One region of the Bradyrhizobium sp. NDS-1 genome, then DNA from elsewhere that is predicted to be linked to it. Evidence: predicted binding sites of a transcription regulator. Region 1 holds the regulator's gene; each other region holds the start of a gene.

Region 1 (4,341 bases):
TGGGCGCAAGGCAGGCTTCGAGGTTTATGTGGTGGAAGACGCCTGCCGCGGCATCGACACGCAGGGTTCGCTGGCAAAGGCCTGGGCCGATATGGCCAAGGCCGGCGTCAAGCGGATTCAGTCGGCGGATATCGCGGTGAGCGCGTAGGCGACGCGCTCTATCCTCCCGTCATTCCGGGGCGCGCGTCAGCGCGAGCCCGGAATCCATTAGACGGTTGTCTCCGCTGCGCGATGGATTCCGGGCTCGCGACTACGTCGCGCCCCGGAATGACAACCAAACTCAGTTCGGCGCGTCGCTGGACTCGTTGTTGTTCGCCGCCGGCGCTGCCTTCGCGCCGCCCTTGGCGACACCGACCAAAGCCGGGCGCAGCACGCGCTCGCCGATGGTATAGCCGGCCTGCATGATCTGGACCACGGTGCCCGACGGCACCGACGGATCGGGGACTTCGTACATCGCCTGGTGGAAGTTCGGGTCGAACTTCTGGCCCTGCGGATCGAGCTTCTTCACGCCGTGCTTTTCCAGAGCGTTGAGCAGGGACCGCTCGGTGAGCTCGACGCCCTCGATCAGCGAGGTCAGACCGGGATCGGCCGTGGCGCGGGCCTCGGCCGGGACGGCATCGAGCGCGCGCTGGAGATTGTCGGCGATATCGAGCACGTCGCGGGCAAAGCCGGTGATGCCATAGAGGCGGGCGTCGGCGACCTCCTTGGCGGTGCGCTTGCGCAGATTCTCCATCTCGGCCAGCGTCCGCAGCATGCGGTCGCGCGCTTCGGTGGCTTCCTTCTGCAACGTTTCGACCGAGCCGGGCTCGGGATCGTCGGGCATGATGTAGGGCTTTGACACCACGGGCTCAGGCGTCGGCGCGGTCGTGTCTTCGGGTTGCCGGTCTCGATCGGTCATCGGCTCTAATCTCGAACTCGTTTCCAGGATTGTTGGCCCGGATATCGTGCCTGAGCGCGCGAAAATCAAGCGCCCGTGATCGGCGGAAACGCCTGTCAGCCTCCCAAAAGGCGGCTGACGATGCGGGCGGCATAATCCACGGTCGGGATCACACGGGCATAATTCAGCCGCGTCGGGCCGATCACGCCCAGGACGCCGACGATGTGGCCGGCGGCATCCCGATAGGGCGAGATGATGGTGGAGGAGCCTGACAGCGAAAACAGCTTGTTCTCGCTGCCGATGAAGATGCGCACGCCTTCCGCAGTCTCGGCCCGGCCCAGGAGGTCGATGACGCCGCGCTTGGTCTCGAGATCGTCGAACAAAAGACGCACCCGCTCCAGATCCTCCAGCGCGTGCAGATCTTCCAGCAGATTGGCGTGGCCGCGGACGATGAGCTGGCGGTCCTCGTTCTCGCCGCCGGACCAGCTTGCGATTCCGGCCGAGATCACCTTCTGCGTCAGCTGATCGAGTTCGGCGCGGGCTTCCCCGAGTGCCGTCTCGAGCTCGAGCCGGGCCTCGGCCAGAGTGCGGCCGCGGATGCGTGCATTGAGGAAATTCCCGGCCTCGGTGATCGCCGAGGAGGGAACCCCGGGCGGTAGCGACAGCACGCGGTTTTCGACCTGGCCGTCCTCGCCGACCAGGATGACCAGGGCCTTCTCCGGTTCCAGACGGACGAATTCGATGTGTTTGAGCCGCGCATTGGATTTTGGCGTCAGCACCACAGCCGCCGCCCGCGTGAGTCCGGACAGCCGCGTCAGGGCTTGGTCCAGCGCCGCCTCGACCGAATGCGCCTGGCCGACGGATGTGAGCTGGCTCTGGATCGACTGGCGCTCGGCCTCATTGAGGTCGCCCACTTGCATCAGGGCATCGACGAAAAAGCGCAAGCCCAGTTCCGTCGGCAACCGGCCGGCAGAGGTATGAGGCGCGTAGATCAGGCCGAGCTGTTCCAGGTCGGCCATGACGTTGCGAACCGAGGCCGGCGACAGCGGCATCGCGATGAGGCGCGAGATATTACGTGATCCCACGGGCTCGCCGGTCGCGAGATAGCTCTCGACAATTTGCCGAAAGATGTCGCGGGAACGCTCGTTGAGCTGGGCAAGGCCTGCGCGCGGCGCGATCAGATGGATCGGATCGTGATGGGTCACAAACAGTAACTCCTCTCAGATACACGTAATTTGTCTATCCCGGGCGCTTCTGACAAGCGTGGCGTTCGCGGCCACGAAATCGGGGGGTGAAAAAACCTTGCCGCCCACCCTCACCCCCCCTACAAGCACCGCGAACAGCCCTACACCTGCGAGTTTTGGAGGATTTCCCATGCGGCCAAGCCGCCGTGCGCCCGACGAACTGCGCCCCGTGACACTGGAGCGCGGCGTGGTCAAATACGCGGAAGGCTCCTGCCTCGTGAAATTCGGCGATACCCATGTGCTGGTCACCGCCACGCTGGAAGAGCGCCTGCCGCCCTGGCTGAAGGGCCAGGGCCGCGGCTGGGTCACCGCCGAATACGGCATGCTGCCGCGCGCGACCTCGGAACGCACCCGTCGCGAGGCCTCCGCCGGCAAGCAAAGCGGCCGCACCGTCGAGATCCAGCGCCTGATCGGCCGCTCGCTTCGCACCATCGTCGACCTCGAAGCGCTCGGTGAGCGCCAGATCACGGTCGATTGCGACGTGCTCCAGGCCGACGGCGGCACCCGCACGGCCTCGATCACCGGTGCCTGGGTCGCGCTCGCCGATTGCATCAACTGGATGAAGGCGCGCAACATGATCAAGGCCAATGTGATGCGCGACAACGTCGCTGCGATCTCCTGCGGCATCTACAACGGCACGCCGGTGCTCGATCTCGACTACGCCGAGGACTCGGAAGCCCAGACCGACGCCAATTTCGTCTTGACCGGCGACGGCCGCATCGTCGAGGTGCAGGGCACGGCGGAACGCGAGCCGTTCACCCAGGACGAGTTCCTGAAGTTGATGGCGCTGGCCCAGAAGGGCATCGCGCGTCTGGTGGACTTGCAGAAACTGGCTGTGGCGTAGTCAATAGGCCCATGCACCGCCGAATCACGGACAAGCTCGTCATCGCGACCCACAATCCCGGCAAGCTCGCCGAGATGCGGGAGCTGCTTGCGCCGTACGGCATCGCGGCGGTGTCGGCCGGCGAGCTCGGCCTCGGCGAGCCGGACGAAACCGGCGGCGATTTCCGCAGCAACGCGGCGATCAAGGCGATCGCGGCGGCGCAGGCGACCAAGCTTCCCGCCTTCGCCGACGATTCCGGCATCGTCGTCGACGCGCTGGACGGCGCGCCCGGCATCTACAGCGCGCGCTGGGCTGGTCCGAGCAAGGACTTCAACGCGGCGATGGCGCAGATCGAGCGGCTGCTGCAGGAGCGCGGCGCCACCACGCCCGACCGCCGAAGAGCGCATTTCGTCTCCGCGCTCTGCGTCGCCTGGCCGGACGATCATCTCGAAGAGGTCGAGGCGCGCGTCGACGGCACGCTGGTCTGGCCGCCGCGCGGGACGGCCGGCTTCGGCTACGATCCGATGTTTTTGCCCGACGGCCACGACCGCACGTTCGGCGAGATGGAAAGCATCGAGAAGCATGGGCTGCCGCCGCTTGGGCTCGGCCTGTCGCACCGCGCCCGCGCCTTCGTGAAACTGGCGGAGATCTGCCTTGAGCCGCGATAGAGCGTTTTCGAGCGAAGTGGATACCGGTTCGCGCCAGGAAAACGCGTCAAAACAAGTATCCGAAGCTTTCGGCGTCTACGTGCACTGGCCGTTCTGCCTGTCGAAATGTCCCTATTGCGACTTCAACAGCCACGTCCGCCACGCCGCGATCGACGAGGCGCGCTTCGCCGCCGCCTTTGCACGTGAGATCGAGACGACCGCGCAGCGTTCGCCGGGCCGCGAGGTCACCTCGATCTTCCTCGGCGGCGGAACGCCGTCCCTGATGCAGCCTGCAACCGTCGGCGCCGTGCTCGACGCGATCGGCAAGCATTGGACCGTCGCAGGCGACGTCGAAGTCACGCTGGAGGCGAACCCGACCAGCGTCGAAGCCACGCGCTTCGCCGGCTATCGCAGCGCCGGCGTCAACCGCGTCTCGCTCGGCGTGCAGGCGCTCGACGATGCCTCGCTGAAGGCGCTCGGCCGGATGCATAGCGCCCGCGAGGCGCTCGATGCGGTCGCCATCGCGCGCCGCTCGTTCGATCGTTACTCGTTCGACCTGATCTACGCCCGCCCCGACCAGACACCGGCGATGTGGGCAGATGAACTCCGTCTCGCCATCGATGAAGCGGCCGAGCATCTGTCGCTCTATCAATTGACGATCGAGGAAGGCACGCCGTTCTTCGGCCTGCACCAGGCCGGCAAATTGAAGACACCGGACGAAGCGGTCGCGCGGGCGCTCTACGACGTCAC
Region 2 (4,341 bases), 3.0 Mb from region 1:
GCCGTCTTCACCGGCGTTGATCGCGATCTGGCGAGCGGGAGCCGACAGCGCCTTGCGCACGATCTCGACGCCGGTCTTCTGGTCGTCGTTCTTGGTGCGCAGGCCCTTGAGCTGCTCGGAAGCACGGAGCAGGGCGACGCCGCCGCCCGGGACGATGCCTTCTTCCACGGCCGCGCGGGTCGCATGCATCGCGTCATCAACGCGATCCTTGCGCTCCTTGACCTCGACCTCGGTCGCGCCGCCGACGCGGATCACCGCGACGCCGCCGGCGAGCTTGGCCAGACGCTCCTGGAGCTTCTCACGGTCGTAGTCCGAGGTGGTTTCCTCGATCTGCGCCTTGATCTGCGCCACGCGCGCCTCGATGTCGGCCTTCTTGCCGGCGCCGTTGACGATCGTGGTGTTCTCCTTGTCGATCATCACCTTCTTGGCGCGACCGAGCATGTTGAGCGTGACGTTCTCGAGCTTGATGCCGAGATCTTCCGAGATCGCCTGGCCGCCGGTCAGGATCGCGATGTCCTGCAGCATGGCCTTGCGGCGATCGCCGAAGCCCGGAGCCTTGACGGCCGCGACCTTCAGGCCGCCACGGAGGCGGTTCACGACCAGGGTCGCGAGGGCTTCACCTTCGACGTCTTCGGCGACGATGACCAGCGGCTTGCCGGTCTGCACCACGGCCTCGAGCAGCGGCAGCAGCTCGTTCAGCGAGGAGAGCTTCTTCTCGTTGATGAGGATGTAGGCGTCGTCCATCTCAACGCGCATCTTGTCGGCGTTGGTGACGAAGTAGGGCGAGATGTAGCCGCGGTCGAACTGCATGCCCTCGACGACGTCGAGTTCGGTCTCGAGCGACTTGGCTTCCTCGACGGTGATGACACCCTCGTTGCCGACCTTCTTCATGGCGTCGGAGAGGAACTTGCCGATTTCGGCATCGCCGTTCGCCGAGATGGTGCCGACCTGGGCGATCTCGTCGTTCGAGGTGACCTTCTTGGAGTTCTTGACGAGATCCGCAACGACGGCTTCGACCGCGAGGTCGATACCGCGCTTGAGGTCCATCGGGTTCATGCCGGCGGCAACCGACTTGGCGCCTTCGCGCACGATCGCCTGGGCCAGCACGGTGGCGGTGGTGGTGCCGTCGCCGGCCGCGTCAGCGGACTTGGAGGCGACTTCGCGCACCATCTGGGCGCCCATGTTCTCGAACTTGTCCTCGAGTTCGATCTCCTTGGCGACGGTGACGCCGTCCTTGGTGATGCGGGGAGCGCCGAACGACTTGTCGAGCACGACGTTGCGGCCCTTGGGACCGAGCGTGACCTTCACCGCGTTGGCGAGAATGTCGACGCCGCGCAGCATCTTGTCGCGCGCTTCAACCGAGAATTTGACTTCTTTGGCTGCCATGTGGATTTTTCCTTAGGTGTTGGACTGGAGGGAGAGAGGGGCTCTTAGGCCGCCTTCTTCTTGGAAGCGGGGACGTCGAGGACGCCCATGATGTCGCTTTCCTTCATGATCAGCAGGTCGACGTTGTCGATCTTGACCTCGGTGCCGGACCACTTGCCGAACAGCACGCGGTCGCCGACCTTCAGGTCGATCGGGATCAGCTTGCCGGCTTCGTCGCGACCACCCGGGCCGACGGCGACGATTTCGCCCTGGGAGGGCTTTTCCTTGGCAGTGTCGGGAATGATGATGCCGCCAGCGGTCTTCTCTTCTGCGTCGATGCGCTTGACCACGACGCGGTCGTGAAGCGGACGGAAGTTCATGCAGTCCTCCTAAGCAATTGCTCGGGTTGATGATTTCAGATTGTTAGCAGTCGCCGCCAGCGAGTGCCAGGCGGGCACTGCTGAGATAAGGCAGGATTTTTGCGGGAGCAAGGGCTTGTAGCAGAAAAATAAGCACTCGATAGCGCCGTCTGCCAGAATCTCATTCCCATCGTTAATCGAGGCCGGGCCCGTATTAGCACGGAGCTGCATCTGCTGCTAACGCATTGAATTTCAACAGCTTGTTAAACTTTTGGGCTTGAGATGAATTGTCAGTTTGCGTCACATTTCTCTCATGTGAGCGCATCAGTACCGGGTGGCTCGTAAGGCGCACACCGACCAGGCCGCCCCGTGAATGCGCTCCTGCAAAGGAGGTTGGCATGGACGTGCGGAGTGGGGGCGTTTCCGAGGATTTCCGGAAACAGATGCTGGGTTACGGGCTGACGACGGCACAAATCCTCTATCGGATGCCGGATCACCCCTCGCTGCTACAGACCTACGTCTGGCAGAACTACGACATGTTTCCGAAATTCCCGGCGCTGAAGGATTTCCTGGCGTTCTGGCAGGAGAAGCTCGACGGCCCCCTCCATTCGGTCACCGTTGCGCATTCCAAGCTGATCAAGCCGGCCGAGCTGCGCGCCGTGGATGGCGTGTTCCGGCTGCATTGAGACAGGGATCAGGCGCCGCCGTTGCAATAGCGCTTCCACATCGTGCGGTAGGCCTCGTCCACCGCGCGCGCATATGAGACCGGATTGCCGGCGGCCGCGGCGTCGATCCGTCGAGGCAGGTCGCGGCGCAAACGATCGAGTTCACGGATGTCGGCGGCATGGCCAACAGCGATGTCGATATACCCCTCATCGCTGTCCGTGACCCAGTCCGGCAGGCCGAGCGCGGTGAGGATGGAGCCGGCCGCACGGCTGGGCAGGCTGTTGCCGAGCTTCGCCACCACCGGCACGCCCATCTGCAGGGCTTCCCACGTGCTGACGCCGCCATTCTGCGGGAAGGGGTCGAGGGCGATATCGACGCGATTGAACGATGCCAGGTGTTCGCCCCGCAAGGTGGCTCCGAGCAGATCGATACGTTCGGCCGGCACTCCGCAGGCCGCAAACCGCGCCAGCAGATTGTCACGGACCAGTTGATCGTCCAGCGCGACATCCTTGATCAGCAGTCGCGAACCCGGCACCCGCTCGAGAATTCTGGACCAGACCTTTGCCGCCTCGTCCGAAATCTTGCTGATGCGGTTGAAGACGCCGAAGGTGACGAAGCCGTTCGCGATCGCCGGCGCCGGCGCCCGCTCGATCCCCGCCGGCAGTGGCGTCAGCGTCACGAAGCACGGCAGATCGACGACGGTCTCCGCGAACAGATGCCGGACCGAGAGTGGAATCGCGACGGGGTCCGAGAACAGGTAATCGATCGTCGGCAGTCCGGTGCCTGTGCCGTGGCCCCAGCCATGGGCCTGAATGGGGGCCGGCTTGCGCGCAAACACGCCGAGACGGTTGCCTCTGGTATGGCCGGACAGGTCGATCAGGATATCGACGCCATCGAGGCGGATCTCGGCGGCGAGACGCTCGTCGGTCCATTGTGAGGCATCGCGCCAGCGATCGGCAATCCCTTGGAATTCCCTGGTCGTCGTGTCCAGTTTGGACGAACAGGAGTAGCACACGATCTCGAACTGAGCACGGTCGTGGTGTTGCAGGACCGGCTTGAAAATGAACGCGGCCGAATGCGCGTTGAAGTCCGACGAGACATAGCCGAGCACCAGGCGGCGATCCGGATCGCGGCTGTTGTCATGCGGTTCTGACGCCTCCGCGGCGATCTTCGCGCCGACACGCTCCCACCATACCTGCCGTGCCTGCTGATGTCGTTCGACGGTGGCGTCTCCCACAAAATCGAGCGTGAATATCTTGTTTGAGATCGCGCTCTGAAGGTCGGGCTGGATATCGAGAGCTCTGTCGAAACTGGCGATGGCTTCGTCGACTTGGCCAAGCCCGGCGAGACAAAGGCCCAGCACCAGGTGAGCTTGAATGGAATCGGGAGCGATCGCGAGGGCTCGCTCGCAATCGTGCGATGCCTTCGCAATTTGCTGGATCTGGAGCAGTACGCTGGCCCGCGCGAGCCACCCGTTTGCGTCGTCGGGTGCCAGCGCGATCGCCCGATTGCCATCTGCCAGGGCTTCGTCAAATCGCTGAAGTTCCCGCAATGCAACGGCACGGTTCGCCAGCGCCGCGGCGTAGTCGGGCTTGATCGACAGCGCGCGGTCGAGGCTCGCGAGCGCCCCGTCATAGTTGCGCAGTCGGCTGAGCGCCCAGCCCCGGCCGTTATGGGCTTCAGCAAGGTTAGCGTCGCATGCGAGCGCCTTGTCGTAGCTGTGGAGCGCCTCCTCGTGAAGGTCGAGGGCCACGCTCGCGTTACCGAGGTTGGAGAGGGTTACGGCGTGGTTGGGCCGCAAGGCGAGGGCCTTGCGATAGCTCGCGCAGGCCTCGCCGTGACGCCGGAGTCCGTTGAGCGCAACGCCGAGACTCATATGAGCATCGGCAGATCGCGGATCCCCGGCAACCGCTCGGCTCAGCAGAATTTCGGCTTGCTGATAGTTCTTGGC
Region 3 (4,341 bases), 990 kb from region 1:
AAAAGCAACTGCTCATGAAAAGGGGCGCGGCTCAGCCGCGCCCCTTCGAGCTTCCTCAATCGCCTAGCGGTATGGCTCAGAAGCCGCCCATGCCGCCGCCGGCGGGCATGGCGGGCGGAGCTTCCTTCTTCGGGGTCTCGGCGACCATGGCCTCGGTGGTGACCAGCAGGCCGGCCACGGAGGAGGCGTCCTGCAGCGCGGTGCGCACCACCTTGGCGGGATCGATGATGCCCTTCGCGACCATGTCGACATAGTCCTCGTTCTGGGCGTCGAAGCCGAAGGTCTCGGACTTGTTCTCCAGGATCTTGCCGACGACGATCGAGCCTTCCACGCCGGCGTTCTCCGCGATCTGGCGGATCGGGGCTTCAAGCGCCTTCAGCACGATGTTGATGCCGGCCTGGACGTCGTCATTGGCGTTGGTGAGACGGCCCACGGCCTTCTTGGCGCGGAGCAGCGCGACGCCGCCGCCGGGGACGATGCCTTCCTGCACCGCGGCGCGGGTGGCGTTGAGGGCGTCCTCGACGCGGTCCTTCTTCTCCTTGACCTCGATCTCGGTCGCGCCGCCGACGCGGATCACCGCGACGCCGCCCGCGAGCTTGGCGAGGCGCTCCTGGAGCTTCTCACGGTCGTAGTCCGAGGTGGTTTCCTCGATCTGGGCCTTGATCTGGCCGACGCGGGCCTCGATCTCCGGCTTCTTGCCGGCACCCTTGACGATCGTGGTGTTCTCCTTGTCGATCACGACCTTGCCGGCGCGGCCCAGCATCTTCACCGTGACGTTCTCCAGCTTCATGCCGAGGTCTTCGGAAATGAGCTGGCCGCCGGTCAGGATCGCGAGGTCCTCGAGCATGGCCTTGCGGCGATCGCCGAAGCCCGGCGCCTTCACCGCGGCCACCTTGAGGCCGCCACGGAGCCGGTTGACGACCAGGGTGGCCAGCGCCTCGCCCTCGACGTCCTCCGCGATGATGACGAGCGGCTTGCCCGACTGCACCACCGCTTCCAGCACCGGCAGCATGGCCTGCAGGCCCGAGAGCTTCTTCTCGTGCAGGAGGATGTAGGCGTCCTCGAGCTCGGCGGTCATCTTTTCGGGATTGGTAACGAAATAGGGGCTGAGATAGCCGCGGTCGAACTTCATGCCCTCGACGATGTCGACTTCGGTGTCGAGCGACTTGTTCTCTTCGACGGTGATGACACCCTCGTTGCCGACCTTCTGCATCGCCTGGGCGATCATCTTGCCGATGAAGGCATCGCCGTTGGCGGAGATGGTGCCGACCTGGGCGACCTCGGAGGAGGCGGCGACGGGCTTGGCGCGCTTCTCGATGTCCTTGATGACGGCCGCCACCGCGCTGTCGATGCCGCGCTTGAGGTCCATCGGGTTCATGCCGGCGGCAACCGCCTTGGCGCCTTCGCGCACGATGGCCTGGGCCAGCACGGTCGCGGTGGTGGTGCCGTCGCCGGCCAGGTCGTTGGTCTTGGAGGCGACCTCACGCACCATCTGGGCGCCCATGTTCTCGAACTTGTCCTCGAGCTCGATCTCCTTGGCGACGGTGACGCCGTCCTTGGTGATGCGGGGCGCGCCGAACGACTTCTCGATGACGACGTTGCGGCCCTTCGGGCCGAGCGTCACCTTGACGGCATTGGCGAGAATGTCGACGCCGCGCAGCATGCGTTCGCGCGCGTCTCCGGAAAACTTGACGTCTTTGGCAGCCATGTCTGCAATCCCTCGTGTTTCGTGCTGTGTCTTGTTTTGTGCTGTACAGCGGAATGATGGATGCCCGGATCGCGTGATCCGGGCATCACATTCAGCGGCTGTTCAGGCGGATGGCCTTAGGCCAGAACGCCCATGATGTCCGACTCCTTCATGATCAGGAGGTCTTCGTTGTCGATCTTGACCTCGGTGCCCGACCACTTGCCGAACAGCACGCGGTCGCCGACCTTGAGGTCGATCGGGGTCAGCTTGCCGGCTTCGTCCCGGCCGCCGGGGCCGACGGCGACGACCTCGCCCTGGGACGGCTTTTCCTTGGCGGTGTCCGGAATGATGATGCCGCCCTTGGTCTTTTCCTCGGCGTCGATACGTTTGACCACGACACGGTCATGCAGCGGACGAAATTTGGATTTAGCCATGACGTTTCCCTTTGGAGGCTCGCTTCGGAAGTAGTGGAAGTGGGTGGGGCGGCGCTTCCGTCCATCCCCTATCCCGAGAATCGAACGGCGCGCTTAGCAATCGGGCTTTCCGAGTGCTAATAGTGGGCTCGGAAATATGGCTTGGCCGCGATCCTGTCAAGCAAAGGTGGTTAAGCGATTGGTGAGGCGGATATAGGATGGTGGCATTGGAAACGTGTTCGGGGCGCCGGCGTGTCAAAGGACGTCATTGCTCCGGCAGCGGTTTTGCGCTTGGCTGCGGGAGGGGTGCGGCCATGGTTTTGTTCGGGGGAATGCCATGATCAGTTCGGCTCACGCGCGCACGGTTGCCAATCTGGCGGCCGCCTCTTGTCTGGCGCTGCTGCTGGGCGCTTGCGGCGGCGGCTTCAGCCTGCCATCTCTCACGTCGTCCGCGCCGCCGCCCGAAGCCGAGCCGGGAGTAGCCCCGGAAATGCCCGCGACCATTCGCGCCGACGAGATCGTGGGCCGCTGGGGCCTGGCCTCGTTCCAGAACCCGGCCGACCGCGCCCGCACCGAGGCTGCCGCCCGGGCCCAGTGCAAGAATCCCTATGTGATCACCGCCGGCTCCTCCGGCGGCGTGATCATGCATCTGGCCGATCAGGCAACGCCCCAGGAGCTGCGGCTGAAGGGGTCACCGAGCGGCAAGAACTACATCGGACCGGCGGGCCCGACCCCCGGCGACCAGGACCGCGAGATCATCTCCTTCGACGGCCGGGTCCTGATCACCCGCTTCATCGACAAGGACGCCGCCACCCGCTACGGCAACATGGTCTACGTCCGCTGCGCGCCGAGGGCGTAGCGAGGTTCCGGCCTAACCGTTCGTCATTGCGAGCGTAGCGAAGCAATCCAGACTGCTTCCGCGGAGGCAGCCTGGATTGCTTCGTCGCTTCGCTCCTCGCAATGACGGCAAACAAAAAACGCCGGCCTCTCGGCCGGCGTTTTGTTTTCCGTCTGTCGCGTCCGCTCAGTCGAACAGCGCGTCGATGTCGTCCTGCGAGGCATGGCCCACGTCGCCGGCGAGCTTCGGACCGTTGAGAAGCTTCTCGTCCTCGCTGCGGTTGTCGACATGCGCATGCGCAGGCACGTGGGACTTGATCGCGTCGACGCCGCCCCAGATCTCCATCATCGCATTGATGTGCTGCTCGATGAACTTCATCGTGGTCATGACCTTGCTGATGCGCTGGCCGGTCAGGTCCTGGAAGTTGCAGGCCTCGAAGATCGAGATCACGCGTTCCTGGATGTCGTCGGCGAGCCGCTTCTGCTGGTCGACCGAGTCCACCTTGGACATTGCGCTGGCGGCCTGGTCGATCGATTCCGCGGCTTCGAGGATCTGCTGGGTCGCGTGCTCGGTGCCGCCGACGACCGCGCCGAGTTCGCCGTTGACCTTGGCCATCTCGCCGCCGTCAAAGCTCTTGCCGTGCAGCGTGGCGATCTCGCGCTTGGTGCGGTCGATCGCGTCATGGATGAGGTCGAGCTCGACCTTCAGCTTCTCGCACTGCTCGATCTGGGCCCGATAGGTTTCGAGCATGGTGCGAGCCTCGGAGAGCTCGTGGGCGGTGGAGGCGTCGATTGCCGCCATGGCCGCGCTGCCCGATAGCGGCGCGCTGCCCTTCGCCATCTGTGCGCGGATCGCACGTAGCTCGGCCATGATCTCGCTATGCATCGGCATTGCCTCTTCGGTTACGTCCAAAATCGGCATCTCGCCACCAGCGATATCCTCGACGCGAAAACGTTTGCGGTGAACAGCCATCAGGAAACTCCCCCCACCTCACTCACGCGACTTTGTAGTCAGAAGCGATTTAACACGAAGTTCACAGCAGGAACTGTTGTGCGGCGTCGCGCGACCGCGCGCAAAGAAGCGATTAACCATGGCCGCGCCGCGTTCATCGAAAATAAACGCTGATCGCCAAATTGCCCCTCGGTTGACGACGTGGTGAATCCAAACGCCCGATACGTTTACCAAACAAAACGGCTTTTGCTTTTTATTGACCACGTCGAGGGGCGCGGACCGGCCATCAGCCCTCCACGGCGCATGTGATCTAGACGAAACAGTACAGAGTACGTCGATGTTCAAGAAAATGTCTGTTGCGCTGCTCGGCAGCGCTTGCATCCTCATTGCCGGCGCAACCAGTGCCGGCGCCTTCGACAATTCGGTGCCAAACGATCCGCCTGCGGTGCTCT

What was found. The regulator HrcA, encoded in region 1, represses chaperone genes, less so after heat shock. The targets are predictions, from matches to a motif close to GTTAGCACTCNCNNNNNGNGAGTGCTAAC.
Region 2: the regulator HrcA is predicted to act here: its motif matches at 1,788-1,816, upstream of RX330_RS14860 (co-chaperone GroES).
Region 3: the regulator HrcA is predicted to act here: its motif matches at 2,214-2,242, upstream of groES (co-chaperone GroES).

Annotation. Positions count from the first base shown of each region.
Region 1 is NZ_CP136628.1:170,964-175,304, forward strand. Features, by position in the region: gene pncA (bifunctional nicotinamidase/pyrazinamidase) at 1-148, shown strand, start outside; gene grpE (nucleotide exchange factor GrpE) at 281-898, opposite strand; gene hrcA (heat-inducible transcriptional repressor HrcA) at 994-2,082, opposite strand; gene rph (ribonuclease PH) at 2,252-2,965, shown strand; gene rdgB (RdgB/HAM1 family non-canonical purine NTP pyrophosphatase) at 2,977-3,612, shown strand; gene hemW (radical SAM family heme chaperone HemW) at 3,629-4,341, shown strand, end outside.
Region 2 is NZ_CP136628.1:3,192,523-3,196,863, forward strand. Features, by position in the region: gene groL (chaperonin GroEL) at 1-1,386, opposite strand, end outside; gene RX330_RS14860 (co-chaperone GroES) at 1,431-1,745, opposite strand; gene RX330_RS14865 (usg protein) at 2,123-2,410, shown strand; gene RX330_RS14870 (tetratricopeptide repeat protein) at 2,419-4,341, opposite strand, start outside.
Region 3 is NZ_CP136628.1:1,160,268-1,164,608, forward strand. Features, by position in the region: gene groL (chaperonin GroEL) at 77-1,708, opposite strand; gene groES (co-chaperone GroES) at 1,825-2,121, opposite strand; gene RX330_RS05435 (hypothetical protein) at 2,438-2,959, shown strand; gene RX330_RS05440 (protein phosphatase CheZ) at 3,125-3,910, opposite strand; gene RX330_RS05445 (L,D-transpeptidase) at 4,227-4,341, shown strand, end outside.